DNA from 4 places in the Paenibacillus sp. FSL K6-4396 genome. Region 1 is predicted to be linked to each of the others. Evidence: riboswitches for the same ligand, from Rfam matches in the RefSeq annotation. Region 1 holds a riboswitch; each other region holds the start of a gene.
What was found. Region 1 has a riboswitch for thiamine pyrophosphate ahead of tenA (thiaminase II). Riboswitches for the same ligand answer to the same signal wherever they lie in the genome.

Region 1 (3,877 bases):
AGAAAACCTATGAATTCGCTCGTGCAGCCGATCCGGATGCCAAATTATACTACAACGAATACTTCACGGAAATCCCTGAGAAAAGAGAGCATATGTATAAGTTGGTCAAACGACTGAAAGAGAAAGGGCTCATCGATGGTGTGGGTTTGCAATCCCACTATAACCTGGAATCCCCGCCCATCGACGAAATTGAAAAAACGATCAATATGTTTGCCGGACTTGGATTGGATATTCAGATCACAGAACTGGATGTGGATAGCGGAATTCCATTTGGTGAAGAGATGTCTGATGAAGTTGCGGTAAAGCAGGCGTATCGATATAAGGAACTGTTGGATTTGTACAAAAAACACAAAGATCACATTTCTTCAGTTACCTTATGGGGACTCCAAGATGAGAAATCTTACAACAACCAGGCTATGCTGTTTGATTCAGCCCTGAAGGCCAAAAAAGCATACTGGGGACTCGTGGATGAATCCAGCTTGCCTGTGTTGACACAGAGAGCCGTCTCTCTTTCGGGTAAACCGGATATCAAAAAACAGTCACAAGATCCGCTCTGGAACAAAGCGGTGTCTACTCCACTGAAGGGTGATTCTTCAGTATCAGCTAGTTTCCGCACCTTATGGGATCAAAGTAACCTATATATCCTTGTGGATGTTCAGGATGCGAAGGCAGACGTGAATGACAGAGTAGAACTCTTTGTTGATCTCAATAATGGCAAGACCACCTCATATGAAGCAGATGACCGACACGTAATCATTAAGCGGTCGGGTAAAGCTGAGGGCACGGAGCAACGTTCATATCGTGTACGTGAGACAAAAGCCGGATATCAGGTTGAATTGTCCATTCCATGGGGTGGTATCCAAGTCGGATCAGAATATGAAGCCGGCTTGGATATCCGTGTGACTGATGGCGGTGCAAGTGGGACACAACCTTATAATCCACTGTACTGGAATGATCGAACACAATCACAGGAGCAAGATACAAGCAAATACGGCGTGATTCAACTTGCTCCTATGCCCAAATCAGCACAAGCTGTGCAAGGGATTGTTCAGATTGATGGGAAGAAAGACGCCCTATGGAATAAGGCTGTACCATTTGAAGTAAAACGGTTGAACCAGAGCGAAGGTGCAGAGGCAGTGGCTCGCGCAATGTGGTCAGGTGAGTATCTATACCTGCTGATCGACGTCACTGATCCAAACATCATTACAGACAGCATTAACCCATGGGATCAGGATTCGGTTGAGATTTTCCTGGACGAGAATCACCAGCGCACACCGTATTTTCAATATGATGATGCCCAGTTCAGAATCAGTGCAGACAATGTGGGAACCTTTGCAGGGGGGGCCTCACCCGGACGCCTTGTAAGTGCTGTGAAGAAAACAAATCAAGGATATCTCGTAGAAGCCAGAATCCAATTACATTCACTGACACCCAAAGCAGGAAATGTTCTCGGTTTCGAGCTTCAAATTAATGACAACCAGGGCGGAGGTAAGCAGAACGTAGCCAAGTGGAATGATATGACCAATGAGAGCTGGAGAAACACTTCCCAGTACGGAATAATCACTTTTGTTGGAAAGAACAAACTCGGGCATTAAACCATCGGCAGTAATCGCAAGAATAGAAACCATCATAACAGTGGCTAAAACTCAACCATTGTTGTGATGGTTTTCATCGTTTACATAAGTCACCGAAGGGTGATAAGGGGCGATACAATCTGCCTTGACTATATTTAACAGCCCTTGATATACTAAATGGATGTTATTTTCTCTTTTATGGGGATAAGAAAGTTATCAACTACATACAACCGTTTGCGAGGGAGCCTTAACCGGCTGAGAGGGTGTTAAACCGACCTTACCTGATTTGGATAATGCCAACGTAGGGATGCAACGATGAAACGCTGACTTGGGTAGCTCATGCGAACCCCCTTGTTTTAGTGTATTTGTCTGCGAAACATCCATAGGATGTTTCGTTTTTTTGTTTTTAAATACGTACATTATGAATTGGAGGAACATATGTTGACTATTTCAGAGAGACTGTATCAGGCAGCACAGCCCGTGTGGAAGGAATGTCTCGAGCATCCCTTTGTTAAAGGAATCGGAGATGGTTCCTTACCGGTCGAACAATTTCGTTATTATTTGCTGCAAGACTACTTGTACCTGTATGATTATGCCCGTGTATTTGCACTAGGTATCGTCAAGTCGCACGATCCCAAATTGATGCAGTTTTTTAGTAAAAACGTAGATAACATCTTGAATGGCGAAATGAAAATTCATCGTTCTTATATGGAGCGATTAGGAATTACAGAGGATCATGTTTTTCAGGTAAAACCTGCACTGAAAAATGCAGCTTACACTAACTATATGCTCTCTGTTTCCCATGCGGGTGGCATAGCAGAAGTACTTGTATCCATTCTGGCCTGCTCATGGAGTTATGCAGAGATTGGTCAAGTCCTTGCTCAAAAACCAGGTGCAGCTGAGCATCCTTTTTACGGAGAGTGGATCACAGGATATGCTTCCTCTGAATACAACAACAGCAATCAATCCCTTGTGACGTTAACGGATAAACTATTAGAAGGCTGTAGCGAGGGAACGTACCAACGGATGGAGGATATTTTCGTGATGTGCAGTCGTTTTGAGCTTGATTTTTGGGAGATGTCATGGGGGCTGGAGCCTTGAGTTCAATGTTAGTTAATTCAATTAGAGAGCAGCTAATCAAGATGAGTACAGCGAATAATCAGAACGTGTCAGCCCAAAAAGAGATGATTAAACATTTCAACAACAAGCCCTGATATAATAAGCAAATAGCAACTATCTATTTTCTATGGAGGTGAGGCTATTGAAAACAATCGGGGTAGGGTTCTTACATGCACGGCTCTATGCAAAGCCAGTGAAGGATATGGCAATGCTTTGCATAGAGCCCGGGAATAATCACATTGCCAACGACGAATCGTAATATTCTACTAACTGGCTTTGCACCTTATTGATCTATTAAATAAGGAGTGAGGCCCATGAAATATTCAAAAGCCGAGTCTATTTTTCCGGAAGAATTGTTACGGATCATTCAAGAATACGTTCAAGGGGAATTGGTTTATATCCCAAAACCCAAAGAGGCGCACCTAAAATGGGGCGAGAAAACAGAGAGCAAGAGTAGGGTCTCTGCTCGAAACGCTGAGATTAAATCCTTATTCTGCAATGGAGTCAGGATAGAGGAGTTGGCGGGTCGGTATTTCTTGTCCTGCGAAAGCATAAAGAAAATAGTCTATACAAAGAACTAATGAAATCCGCTAACTCGTCATTTCGACGGTTTAGCGGATTTTGTGCAAAGATGACTTAAATCAACTTATACATAGTAACCGCACCTCTAAATCGATAGACTCAAGTTAAGGTTGTTGTGATGAAGGACGGCCGGATCATACAAAGAGGTGTAACGAATGAACGAAATCATAAAGAAGAAGCTGCTGGACAAAAATGAACTGCTCATTAACATGGTGATTGAACGCGTAAAAAGAGATTTTCTAGAGGATATCGCCATTATTGGGCTTACTGGTTCATTTAGCACCGGTGACTTTCACGAGAAGAGCGATCTTGATTTAGTTATCATAAATAATACAGAAAAGGGATGGGAAATATCCGATTGCTTCATCTTGGATGACGTTGGATATGATATCTATTGCACGCCATGGGATTCAAGAATACAAGAGCAATCCACCTTGGAGAGTTCCAACGTATCCAGCCTAACCGACCTAAAAATACTCTACTATGCAACGCCTGAGGATTTGGAAAAATTGAACGACTTCCGGCAAAAAGCTCTTGATGCACTTGCGAATCCGATAGGAGAAGCGTGTCTTAATCGGGCAAATAAATGGATCGATCTGGCT
Region 2 (3,877 bases), 390 kb from region 1:
AAACTTGCCTGTTCCGAGCAACAATCTGGACTCAAACGTATATTTACCAATGTTCAACATCATCAACCGCCTCCTACAAAATGTACAATCTCAATTCGATCGCCTTCTCTTAATGCCGTCGTTTCATGATACTCACGGGTTAAAATATGCTTGTTCAGCTCTACAACTACAGTCTTGACTTGCAGATCAAAAGATTTAAGCAGTTTATCCACACGATTCAATCTGTCTTCAATCTCCATCCGTTGACCATTAACGATGATATTCACTGCACCACTCCCTTTCTGTTCAAACGCTCCGGACTCAGCGCCTCAATTCCGAGTTCTTCTGAGCTTTTGCCAGCGAGCAACTCAGCGATAAGCCTGCCTGTTATCGCACTAAGCAAGATACCGTTGCGGTAATGCCCAAAGGCGGCGAACAGCCCGGGTATACTCTTGCAAGAACCTATATAAGGCAATCCATCTGGAGTTGCCGGTCTTACGCCTGCCCACGCTCGTATAAATTGTGCTTCCTTCATCCCAGGCACCCAGTGGGTAGCCGCTGTTAGCAGCTTTTGAACACCCTGTACAGAAACGTTCAAATCCGTTCTGCCTGGCAGACTGGTTGCCCCAAGCCAAACTTCGCCATTGGCTTTGGGAACAATATAGATATCCTCTGCATACACCGTTCTGTCAGGTCTGTACCCTGCATGTTCATCTGAGAACTGAACGGCGGCTATTTCACCTTTCACCGACCACACAGGCAAGCTCAGATTTACATGTCTCATCAACTCTTCACTCTGTAATCCAGCCGCTATAATGACATGTTTGCATTTCATCTCACCGATCGATGTGGTGATCCCCTGCACGCCGTGTTCGTTTGCTTGCACACGTATATCCTGTATGTCCTCCATAACCCGTGCTCCCAATGCTTGAGCGGATTCGGCGTATGCCTTCGTTAGATGGATTGGGAGAATTTCACTCTCGTAAGGTCTGTAATAGGCTCCATACGTATCTCTGTTGAGCCATGATGCCTCCTGTTGCACAACGGAACGATCCCACCATACCTCATCAGTAGAAGCAGACAACGCAGACTTCCGATTGTCCTTATACCTACTTAATTCACTGTATGAACGAAAAGGAGTTAGGAATCCCTGGCGTTGCAGGCCAGTCTCTACCTCACTGAGTGTAGCCATTAGCACCTGTTGTTCGATAAGTAACTGTCTACTCTGCCTGGCGAGCTTAGCCATCAAAGGATGAGCAAAATCCTCACTATCTGCCGCCAGCATTCCAGCCGCCGCGCAAGAAGTGCCTCCTGCAATCGCCGAACGCTCCAGCAACAGCACATCCTGTCCACGGGAAGCAAGCTCATATGCGATGGCACATCCAACAACGCCTCCGCCTACAATAATCGTTTCTGCATGAATCTTATCCGGTCTATCAGTAATGATCTTTTTCATCCTCTCATCTCCTTGATTCAGCGGCTCAGACCTTCTGTAGCAACGATACCCTGCCTTAATAATGCAGCCGCCCGATCCGGGGAAACGCTCGCCCATACATTCGAGATCACAGCAACTCCCTGTGCGCCTGCAGAGCGAATAGCGTGAATGTTTCCCGGTTTGATGCCCCCAATCCCCATGACAGGAATGGAGACACCAGAGCACACTTCAGCCAGAGCATATAATCCTCTTGGTTCAAGATCAGGCTTACTGTTGGTTGAGTAGACATGCCCGAAGAAAAGGTAATCGGCTCCCCGTTCTTCAGCGATTTTTGCCTCATCGATTGAATGAACAGATACACCCAGACGAATTCGCTGGACATTGCTTATAACAGCAGGGTTGTAGTTACGTATAGCCTCTTGCCCCCAATGTACACCGCCATAGATGTCATTCTGTGGTGGCAGTTCTGAACCATTGATAACGATGCGACAAGATGGAACGCCAACACCACGCAGACTTTCAGCCCAACCGATCTTTTGTTGCCATGAGAGTTGTTTCTCTCGTATATGGATGTAGTCCACCCATGGCCAAACGTCCTTTGCAGCTTTTACAAAAGATGCTTGATTCCCTACACCCGTAGATACAACATGCAGTTCAAATGATCCGTGTACACGTTCATGAGAAATTACCGTACTGTTCATCTCCTTCCAGGCGTGAATGCTATGAAAACACAAAAAAGCCACTCCCGTAGGGGAGTGGCTGCGTGTTAATTATAGGACCAGATGACTGACTGAAGCATACAGTTCATTTCGTGTAATAAAGCTATAGACCTTATAGCCTTAACGTTATACACGCAACTGCATGTTTCAATTCGTTAAGCAGACGGTTGAAATCCTTTCGAATTGCCGTTGCTCACGTCATTCACTGAAACGCGCTCGCCACTTCCCTACGCTGGTATGATCCAGATCAGGTGCAAAGGGTCCGGAATCGCATTCTTCCATCTCAGCCGCATCGTGCGGCCCCCCTAGTGTTCATATGAAGTTGTAGCCTATGTTACCATAGACGGATTTTTTTGTCACCGTCATTTCTGTTAAACATGGTCTTGAATCTTCTAGTTTTTCTCAGACCATTCTTCGACATTCCATGTTTTGGTAACCCAACCCTCGTAGAAATCAGGTTCATGAGATACAAGTAACACCGTTCCCTTGAATTCTTGCAAAGCACGCTGCAACTCCGCTTTGGCTGTGACATCGAGATGGTTTGTCGGCTCATCGAATAAAATCCAGTTGCTTTCACGCATCAAAAGTTTGCATAAACGAACCTTGGCTTGTTCTCCACCACTCAGCATGTTAAGCGGACGGGTAATGTGCTCATTTTTCAACCCACAGCGAGCGAGATGACCCCGGACCTCATTCTGGGTCAAATGTGAAAACTCATTCCAGACGTCCTCGATAGGCGTGATATTTCCAGCACGAACTTCCTGCTCAAAATAGGCCGTTTCGAGATAATCTCCCAAAAAGGTCTTTCCACTGAGTGGAGATATTTTACCCAGAATTGTTTTCAGCAGTGTCGATTTACCCACACCATTACAACCTACGATGGCAATTTTCTCACCACGTTCAATTGTCATCGTCATTTTGGGCAGCAAAGGATACGTATATCCAATTTCAAAATCAATGCCCTCAAAGACCGTTTTGCTGCTCGCGCGGGCATCCTTGAATTTGAACGTTGGTTTAGCTGCTTCATCCGGACGATCAATACGTTCAATTCTGTCCAGCTGTTTCTCCCGGCTCTTCGCTCGACCTGAAGTTGAAGCACGTGCCTTGTTCCGCTGAATGAAATCTTCCTGTTTCTTGATGTACTCTTGCTGCTTCTCGTATGCATCAATATGCTGGGCTTTATTCATATCAGCCATCTCGAGGAACTTGTTATAGTTCGCTGCATATCTCGTTAATTTGGCAAATTCCAAATGATAAATGACATTTACGACTTCATTCATGAATTCCGTGTCATGGGAGATTAAGAGGAACGCGTGCGGGTAGTCCTTCAGGTAACGTGACAACCATTCAATGTGTTCTACATCCAGATAGTTGGTCGGCTCATCCAGCAAAAGCGCTGTAGGTTTCTCGAGCAAAAGCTTGGCAAGAAGCACCTTGGTACGTTGTCCACCACTTAGAGCTGCGACATCTCGATCAAGACCAATTGCGGACAAACCAAGACCATTGGCCATCTCTTCCACTTTTACGTCAATCAGATAAAAGTCGCCCTGTTCCAGTTGTTCCTGAATATCGCCCATCTCTTCCAGCAACTGCTCCAGCTTATCTGGATCTGCATCTGCCATCTGGTCCGTAATATTCATCATTTCTTTTTCCAATTCAAGCAACGGAAGGAATGCATCCTTAAGGACGTCACGAATGGTTTTGCCTGGCGTAAGCTTCGTGTGCTGATCCAGATATCCATAAC
Region 3 (3,877 bases), 3.2 Mb from region 1:
TAATGGATACAGGGCTGACTTGAGAAAAGGAACCAAATGTAGCACCATCGCGATCAGTAATCCAACCGCTGTGCCGGCGGCGAATCCGATAAGCGTTAACTGAATGGTTGCGGAAGCGTGCATGCCAAGCCGATCAGCCTGGGATGCCGCTTCGCGGGCGATATCAGACGGTGCTGGCAGCATCCATTTTTCAATATGGAACAGGGAGACAGCTCCCTGCCATATCGCTATAAAGAGAATAACCGCCACGAAGGGCGGCCATACACTTTTGAAATAGGCATTCATTAGCGGTACTTCTCCGTCAGGGTATCCATGCTGAAGCCAGTAGGGCTATGGGCGATTTTGATCTGGGAGATGATGCTTGGGCTGCCAGCCTCGACGAGTACTTCGTGCATTTTGCGGACAATCTCCAGCAGTTCCTCCAGTTCCCCCTCCATCGTGGTGTCGAGCGGGTTCACCTGATATTTCAGGCCAGATTGCTGAATAACTTCAATGGCGCGATCTACATAAGGATAAGAGTTCTCGCCATTTGGCGTTTTTGGGATAACCTGAATGCTCAGTAATGTGCTTGCCATGAGAGATCACGGCTCCTTTCGTGATATATAAAATGAACTAATGACGGTTACACTTGCCACTTCGATGACAGAATAACCTTCCAATCGCTGTTATCCCCAGATTTTTTTGATTCCCTTTCTCTAAAGGGAAAATCCGGTGATAAAGGCGACCGCTTCGCTTTTTCACGTTATTTCTGTCCTCTCCGTCCTCGTGTAAATATTAAGTTCGTTTTATATGAGATATTTTATTGGGGTAAAAACGCGTTCGTATATGCTTTGCTCACGTCGACCTGTTCATCCAGCAGTTTTTTGCTAAACATCCAGTCGGTGTAGTTCTGCCACACTTCCTGTTTCTGTTCTCCCCAGCGCGGGGCGTCATCCGTGTACTTTGGACTAAGCCATTTCTGGCTTGCAAGTACCAAGTCCTTATCCAGATCCGGGACGGCCTTGATCAGAATATTCGCTGCGTCTTCGGGATGATCAATTGCGTATTGATATCCTTCTGAAGTGGCTTTCAGGAATGCTTTCACCAACTCAGGGTCGTTCTGAATCGTCTGCTCGTTTGTTACGAGGACAGGCGTGTAGTAATCCAATGCATCTGAATAATCCTTCACATACAACATGTCGATGGGTTCCCCGCGCAGTTCGGCTTCAATACCCGTCCAGGCGTAGAAAATCCATGCAAAATCAATGTCCCGTTTTACTGCGGTGAAAAAGTCGGCATCACCCATATTAATGTTTTTCACTTTCGATACATCGGCTCCGTCGCCTTCCATAATGGATTGCATCACGGCTTCTTCCACAGGCGAACCCCAACCGCCATAGGTTTTCCCTTCAAAATCTTTCGGTGACTTGATATTCCGATCCGCCGGAGCAGCGAACCCGGATGTATTATGCTGAATAACTGCTGCGATGGAGACGAGTGGAACACCTTGTGTACGGGCTTGAGTTACACTTTCCTGATAACTTACGCCAAAAGGCACTTCATTCGAGGCAACCATCGTATCTGCGCCGCCGGCACCTGGCTGGACAATCTCCACATTCAAGCCTTCGGCCTTATAAAAACCTTGATCTACAGCTGCATATAAGCCGGTATGATTCGTATTTGGTGTCCAGTCGAGTACGACTTTAATATCCTTGAGGGCTGCGTTGTCACCTTCGTTGCTGCTCTCCGTATTCGTGTTGCCGTTCTGTTCTGCCGGGGCAGCTTCTTTACCGCCACATGCGGCCACAGTCACCAGTAGTACACATAAGAGCAACAGTCCCATTGTTTTACGCCATTTCATCTGTGATTCTCTCCTTCGGTATGTCCGGCCGATTGGCACGGGGTACTCCTTGGCTTCATATCCAATCATCTTGCATAAATCGACAGATTTATACCAGTTGGATCTGGATGACTTATTTTTGTTTCGATAAATAAAACAAAAAAAGCGTCCCGTGATCCGGGACGCGTGCAGGCGTTAGAGAGGTGGCGTTCAGCCAGAGGGCTGTGCCATTTCGATATACTCCGATTCCTACGCTGGCATGATCCAGATCAGGTCTAAGGGTTAGTATCTTGGTGGGATACACTCTCAGCCGGCCAATTCCGACTCCCCTGGGAAACTATGAAGTTACGGGCATTACTAGGTGTAATTATAGGCCAGCGGGTGGAACGTGTCCAGTCAGGAACTGGATGGGGACAGATATGAACTTATCAAACAGGCCGTTATACAGATGTATATCAGCCTGTTTAGATGTGTTATTTTCAATAATTATCGTTGCGAATCATATAAGGAAATCTGGCTGAGTGTAAAAGCACCGGATAGTGGGTCATAGCCTAAGTGCTGAAGATCTGGAGGGCTTCCAACAAATACTTAGATCAAATCCGATGTTTGATATCTCGTCGCATAAGGGTTGCTTTCCCTATTTCAGTGATCAGCTTTTGAGCGTTTGGCCTTGAGCGGAGCAGCTTGATTCATTTAAACAACATAATTTAGATACAAAAGGAGATAGTACTGCTATACAAATAAATACTTTTACATACAAGTGGGGGAGTACTGAATGATCCTTAAAACCATAATCGCAATTATTTTGTCCTATAGTGTCTACGTTTTTTTCACGGCTTACCTTTTATTTTTGGTTCCGTCTCCATCGACTATTGAAAATACGGATATGCAAAAAACGTTAACAGAAGGAAGTACAACAGATCGCGTAATGCTCCTGGAGGACGGCTTTCAATCGGGTCAGGTGAGAATCCAGACCATTCGAGAGGCGAAAACAAGCATCGACCTGGCGTATTACTCCATCCAAAAAGGAAAAACATCTCAACTCTTTTTTGCTGCGTTATTCGATGCAGCTGATCGGGGTGTTCATGTTCGAATCATTTTAGACGGGATTTTTCACAGCATGCGCGGAGAGTTGCGTAATATTCCAGATGCCATTGCAGCTCACCCCAATGTGGAATTAAGATATTATGAACCACTCCACCTATTTATGCCATGGACATGGCATAACCGTATGCATGACAAGATCCTTCTTGTCGACAACACATATGGCATTATTGGCGGCCAAAATATTGGTGATAAATACATGGCATCGCAACCCCCAAAAGACTATGTATTCGATCGGGATGTCCTTGTTTACAATACAAACGATAATACGAACAGCACGGTTGTTGAAATGAAACAATATATAGATCAGTTATGGAACCATCCATTCACCAAACCAGAAAAACATGCAAAACGTCAGCATCATGCAAAGGGGCTAAAAGAGCTTTCTCAACTAGCTGAGTTATATCAAAAAGCTCAGGCTCAGAACGATCCTTTTGTTAAAGTGTTGCCAAAGGAATGGGTTCGAGGAGCGCTTCATTCCGACCACGTTGCTTTCATTCACAATCCAATTAAAAGGCTGTATAAAGACCCGATCATGTGGAGAACATTTGTTCATTTCGCCAATCAAGCAAAGTCGAAAGTGTACCTTCAGACGCCATATGCCATTCCTACCAAGAAAATGGAGAAAGCCGTACATCTGTCGATGAATCCAGAAACAGAATGGGTCATGCTGACGAATTCAATCCAACAGACCCCTAACCCTTTGGCTTTCGCGGGATACTTAAGCTCTAAAAAACGGTTGCTTGATACCAGTCTGGCCATATATGAATACGAAGGCCCTTATTCCATACACGGCAAATCATTTGTCATGGATGATTACCTCAGCATGGTTGGTTCGTATAATCTTGATCCCAGATCTGCCTTCCTCAATACCGAATCCGCTGTGGTCATTTCCAGTTCTGCATTCGCCAACCAACTAACAGAGGCTATGGATATCAAACGTGCACATAGTAC
Region 4 (3,877 bases), 2.7 Mb from region 1:
TGGCTGATCATCGTACGAACCATCGCTTCATACAGCGGAATTGAAGAATACCCGACAGTTTTTCCGTCAAGATCTTTGGGTGAACTCACGTTGCCATTGGCTTCGGTCAATAGATGAACAAGCGGGTGCCGAACAACAGCAGCAATAGATCGTACAGGAATGGTCTCGCCACGCGCGAGCAAGATTTGGGGCTGGTAGCTTAAGGCCAGATCAATTTTACCGGCAGCAACAAGTTTGAGTGAATCATTGGTATCCGCAGGCATCTGAATTTCGACATCCAGACCTTGGTCTGCGAAGTACCCTTTTTCCTGAGCCACATAGATGAAGGAGTGTACTGCATTCGGGTACCAGTCGAGCATGATGGACAGTTTATCTTTGGCGTCTGATGCTGGTTCGGTTGCAGACTTGTCTGTTTGTTGTGCATTGGTTGCAGAGTCTGTTGTTGGCGTGTTACTGCTGGTATTCGTGGTGCTGCATCCACTGACTATCAGCAAAAGGCTAATGAGCATGATGGGAAGCAGGGAGTGTATGCCTTTATTATTCATAATGGAAGTTCCTCATTTCATTGTTTAAGGTTTGTAGGAGAAGAACAGCAGGATGTTAACGGACAACGTGATGATTGAAACATAACTGATGATATGTGAAAAAAGTGTTTGGAAATCATACTTCCTATCATTAAATCGGATTCACTCTCCAAGATTATCCGTTCTTTCTTTTGCCTCCATGACGGCGTGTGTTAAACCGTTTCTCCAGCCAGGCAATCAATATAAACAAAACGATCCCAAGCAGGGATAACAGCACAATAGCGGCAAACATCGCGTCCGTGTTCATGTTGCTGGACATACGGCGGCTGAAGTATCCGAGACCTTTGCTGCCACCGAGCCATTCGCCAATCGTTGCACCAACCACGCAGTACACCACAGACATCTTTAGCCCCGAGAAAAAAGAGGGAAGGGCAAGTGGAACCTGGAGTTTGCAAAAAATATCCCACTTGCTGGCGCCCATGGTGAGCAGCAGTTCACGCTGTTCTGGATCGCCTTGGCGAAGTCCATCGTAGGTGCTGACCACAATGGGGAAGAAGGCGATCAGGAACACCACGGCGACTTTGCTCCACAAGGTATAACCAAACCACAGGATGAATACAGGGGACAGGGCAATCAGTGGTATGGTTTGACTGATCACGATGAAGGGATACAAGGCCTTTTCAATCGATCGGTTCATATGCATTCCTGTCGCTAGCGTAATTCCAGTCACTATGGACAAGCCAAAACCAACAATAACCTCCATCAAGGTAGCAGGCAGATGTGTAGCCAGCAGGAGGTAGCGATGCTCATACAGGGAGCTGGCAATCGCCGTTGGGGCTGGAATGATGAAGGAGGGCACCCATCCCATACGCACAATCCACTCCCAGAAGACAAGCAACAAGAGCAGGAGCCAAAGAAACAGACCATAACGGGCAAGCCAACGCCTTACGCTATCCTTCATGCAGTCTCCCAAGTTACCTTCTCGCATGCAATTGTTCCTCCAGTCGTCGTCTCATCTGAACGAGCGCCGGTTCATAGATCATGTCCGAATGTCTTGGACGTGGCAAAGGTACCGTCAAATCCTGTAGCTGTTGGCCTTGGCGCCCCGGAGTTAACAGGATAATCCGATCACTGAGCAGCAGCGCCTCTTCAATGTCATGCGTAATGAACAACACGGTTTTGCCAAAGCCCTCCCACAGTTCCAACAACCAGCGATGCATCTCCCGTTTGGTTAAGGCATCGAGTGCGCCGAATGGTTCATCCAGCAGCATGAGTTGGCCACCTGTCAGCAAAGTACGAAGCAGCGCGACACGCTGGCGCATGCCACCCGATAGCTCGTCTGGGTAAGCATGCGCGTAGCCGGATAGGCCAAATCTGTCGAGCCCAGCCAGAATGTCCGCGCGAATTCTCCCCTTATCCTGCCGCTCTGGAGCAAGTTCAGCGGGGAGCATGCAATTCTCCATGACGGTTCGCCAGGATAACAGGAGGTCCTTTTGTGGCATATAGGCCACCTGCCCCAGTCGCTTTCCTTCAGGGACCCAAGGAATTTCTATGGTTCCATGGGTTGGCTCAAGCAGGCCTGCCAGCAGCTTGAAAAGGGTGCTTTTACCGGAGCCGCTGGAGCCGATAAGCGAGACGAATTCGCCGTTGGCTACACGCATCGACACATTGGAGAGCACGGGGGAATCCCTTTTTTCCGGGAAAGCGTAGCTCATGTTGTGAATGGTTATGTTATTATCCATCTCGTTTTGTCCCCCCTTGTTATTCCAAATTCAACTTCAAACTACGGGATCTTTAATTACACCTTCTGATCTGCCCGCAGAACGCGAAAAAGACCCACCCATTTCCGGAGAAATGAGTGGGTCTGTAAGTTCAATTCACATTAAATTTCATCATCAACATGAAAAAATCCGCTTACTGAAAGGCCGCTCCACTTCCCTCCGCTGGTATGATCCAGATCAGGTTCAAAGGGTCCGAATCATTCGATTCGTCTCAGCCGTAAGGCTCCCCTAGTGCAATGTTCAAGATATGCAGTTGTGTGTTCAGCATATATCACATGCAAGTGGAATGTAAAGGGGGCGCTCGGAAAGAATGTGAGTACTGATCTTGGCTTTCCGCGGATTCATAATACGCTTCGTTTATTTAATCAGATAGATACGGTACAATATCTATTAAATTTCTATATGCTGCTTTCGGGATGTATTAAATGGAAAGGGGAGTGTATATGAAAACGATTGGCCTTATTGGTGGAATGAGCTGGGAGTCATCGTTAGAGTATTATCGAATTATTAATGAAGAAGTGAAAAATAAATTGGGAGGATTGCATTCAGCCAAATGCATCTTATATAGCGTGGATTTTGAAGAAATCGAGCGTTATCAGGCTGAAGGTAATTGGGAAAGTGCTGGTGAATTATTAGGGAATGCTGCTCAGTCTCTGGAAAAGGCAGGAGCAGAAATGATTGTAATTTGTACAAATACGATGCATAAAGTGATTAAACATATTGAAGAAAAAGTGCGTTTACCCATTGTACATATTGCTGATTCAACAGCAAATCAAATTCATAAGTCCAAAATAAGTACGGTTGGTTTACTTGGCACTAAATATACGATGGAACAAGACTTTTATAAAAAACGAATTGAATTGAATGGTATTAAGGTTTTGATACCGAATGAAGAGGATAGAAAAGTTATCAATAAAATAATATATGAGGAATTATGTTTAGGGAAAATTGAGCCCTTATCAAGGGATTATTATAAAAAGGTGATCCAAAGGCTAGTTGATGATGGAGCTGAGGGGATCATATTAGGTTGCACCGAAATTGGATTATTAGTAAAAGTAGAGGATTCAGAAGTTCCATTATTTGATACAACACGTATTCATGCGATTGAATCTGTTCATTTGGCACTAGCCAAATCATTTTGACACAACCAGATAAACCAGTTCTCTGATTTACCTTGGCTCATGAACCCGATATAATAGGGATGGCCCGTATAGGCCGGATCACAAAATGCAGGTGGGATTGTTCTCCCTCCTAGGCAGAATGGGGACCCGAGTTGAAAACGTTCAAAAAAGTATATATTGAGATCACGAGTATCTGCAATCTGGCTTGCAGCTTCTGTCCACAGACGCAGCGTGCCAAAGGATTCATTGACCCTGAAGTCTTCAACAATATACTGGAACAAGTTAAACCACACACCAATCATATTTATCTACATGTCAAAGGTGAACCCTTGTTGCATCCCAAAATAGATCTGTTGCTCGATTCCGCACATGAGAAGGGACTCAAGGTGAACATTACAACGAATGGTACACTATTGCCCAAGACTCAGCATAAATTGCTTGGCAAACCGGC

Region 2: it holds a riboswitch for thiamine pyrophosphate, as region 1 does, so the genes downstream of both, MHB85_RS17660 (thiamine phosphate synthase) here and tenA (thiaminase II) in region 1, are expected to answer to the same signal.
Region 3: it holds a riboswitch for thiamine pyrophosphate, as region 1 does, so the genes downstream of both, MHB85_RS02300 (ABC transporter substrate-binding protein) here and tenA (thiaminase II) in region 1, are expected to answer to the same signal.
Region 4: it holds a riboswitch for thiamine pyrophosphate, as region 1 does, so the genes downstream of both, MHB85_RS04405 (ABC transporter ATP-binding protein) here and tenA (thiaminase II) in region 1, are expected to answer to the same signal.

What each region holds. Positions count from the first base shown of each region.
Region 1 is NZ_JBBOCR010000001.1:3,691,503-3,695,379, forward strand. Features, by position in the region: gene MHB85_RS15965 (endo-1,4-beta-xylanase) at 1-1,595, shown strand, start outside; TPP riboswitch at 1,803-1,900, shown strand; gene tenA (thiaminase II) at 2,013-2,675, shown strand; gene MHB85_RS15975 (CD3324 family protein) at 3,008-3,274, shown strand; gene MHB85_RS15980 (nucleotidyltransferase domain-containing protein) at 3,431-3,877, shown strand, end outside.
Region 2 is NZ_JBBOCR010000001.1:4,083,477-4,087,353, forward strand. Features, by position in the region: gene MHB85_RS17645 (thiazole synthase) at 1-60, opposite strand, end outside; gene thiS (sulfur carrier protein ThiS) at 63-266, opposite strand; gene thiO (glycine oxidase ThiO) at 263-1,435, opposite strand; gene MHB85_RS17660 (thiamine phosphate synthase) at 1,453-2,148, opposite strand; TPP riboswitch at 2,341-2,450, opposite strand; gene MHB85_RS17665 (ABC-F family ATP-binding cassette domain-containing protein) at 2,526-3,877, opposite strand, start outside.
Region 3 is NZ_JBBOCR010000001.1:476,816-480,692, forward strand. Features, by position in the region: gene MHB85_RS02290 (ABC transporter permease) at 1-285, opposite strand, end outside; gene MHB85_RS02295 (MTH1187 family thiamine-binding protein) at 285-575, opposite strand; gene MHB85_RS02300 (ABC transporter substrate-binding protein) at 800-1,840, opposite strand; TPP riboswitch at 2,048-2,160, opposite strand; gene MHB85_RS02305 (phospholipase D-like domain-containing protein) at 2,706-3,877, shown strand, end outside.
Region 4 is NZ_JBBOCR010000001.1:975,812-979,688, forward strand. Features, by position in the region: gene MHB85_RS04395 (ABC transporter substrate-binding protein) at 1-545, opposite strand, end outside; gene MHB85_RS04400 (ABC transporter permease) at 700-1,512, opposite strand; gene MHB85_RS04405 (ABC transporter ATP-binding protein) at 1,499-2,266, opposite strand; TPP riboswitch at 2,443-2,545, opposite strand; gene MHB85_RS04410 (aspartate/glutamate racemase family protein) at 2,749-3,447, shown strand; gene MHB85_RS04415 (radical SAM/SPASM domain-containing protein) at 3,579-3,877, shown strand, end outside.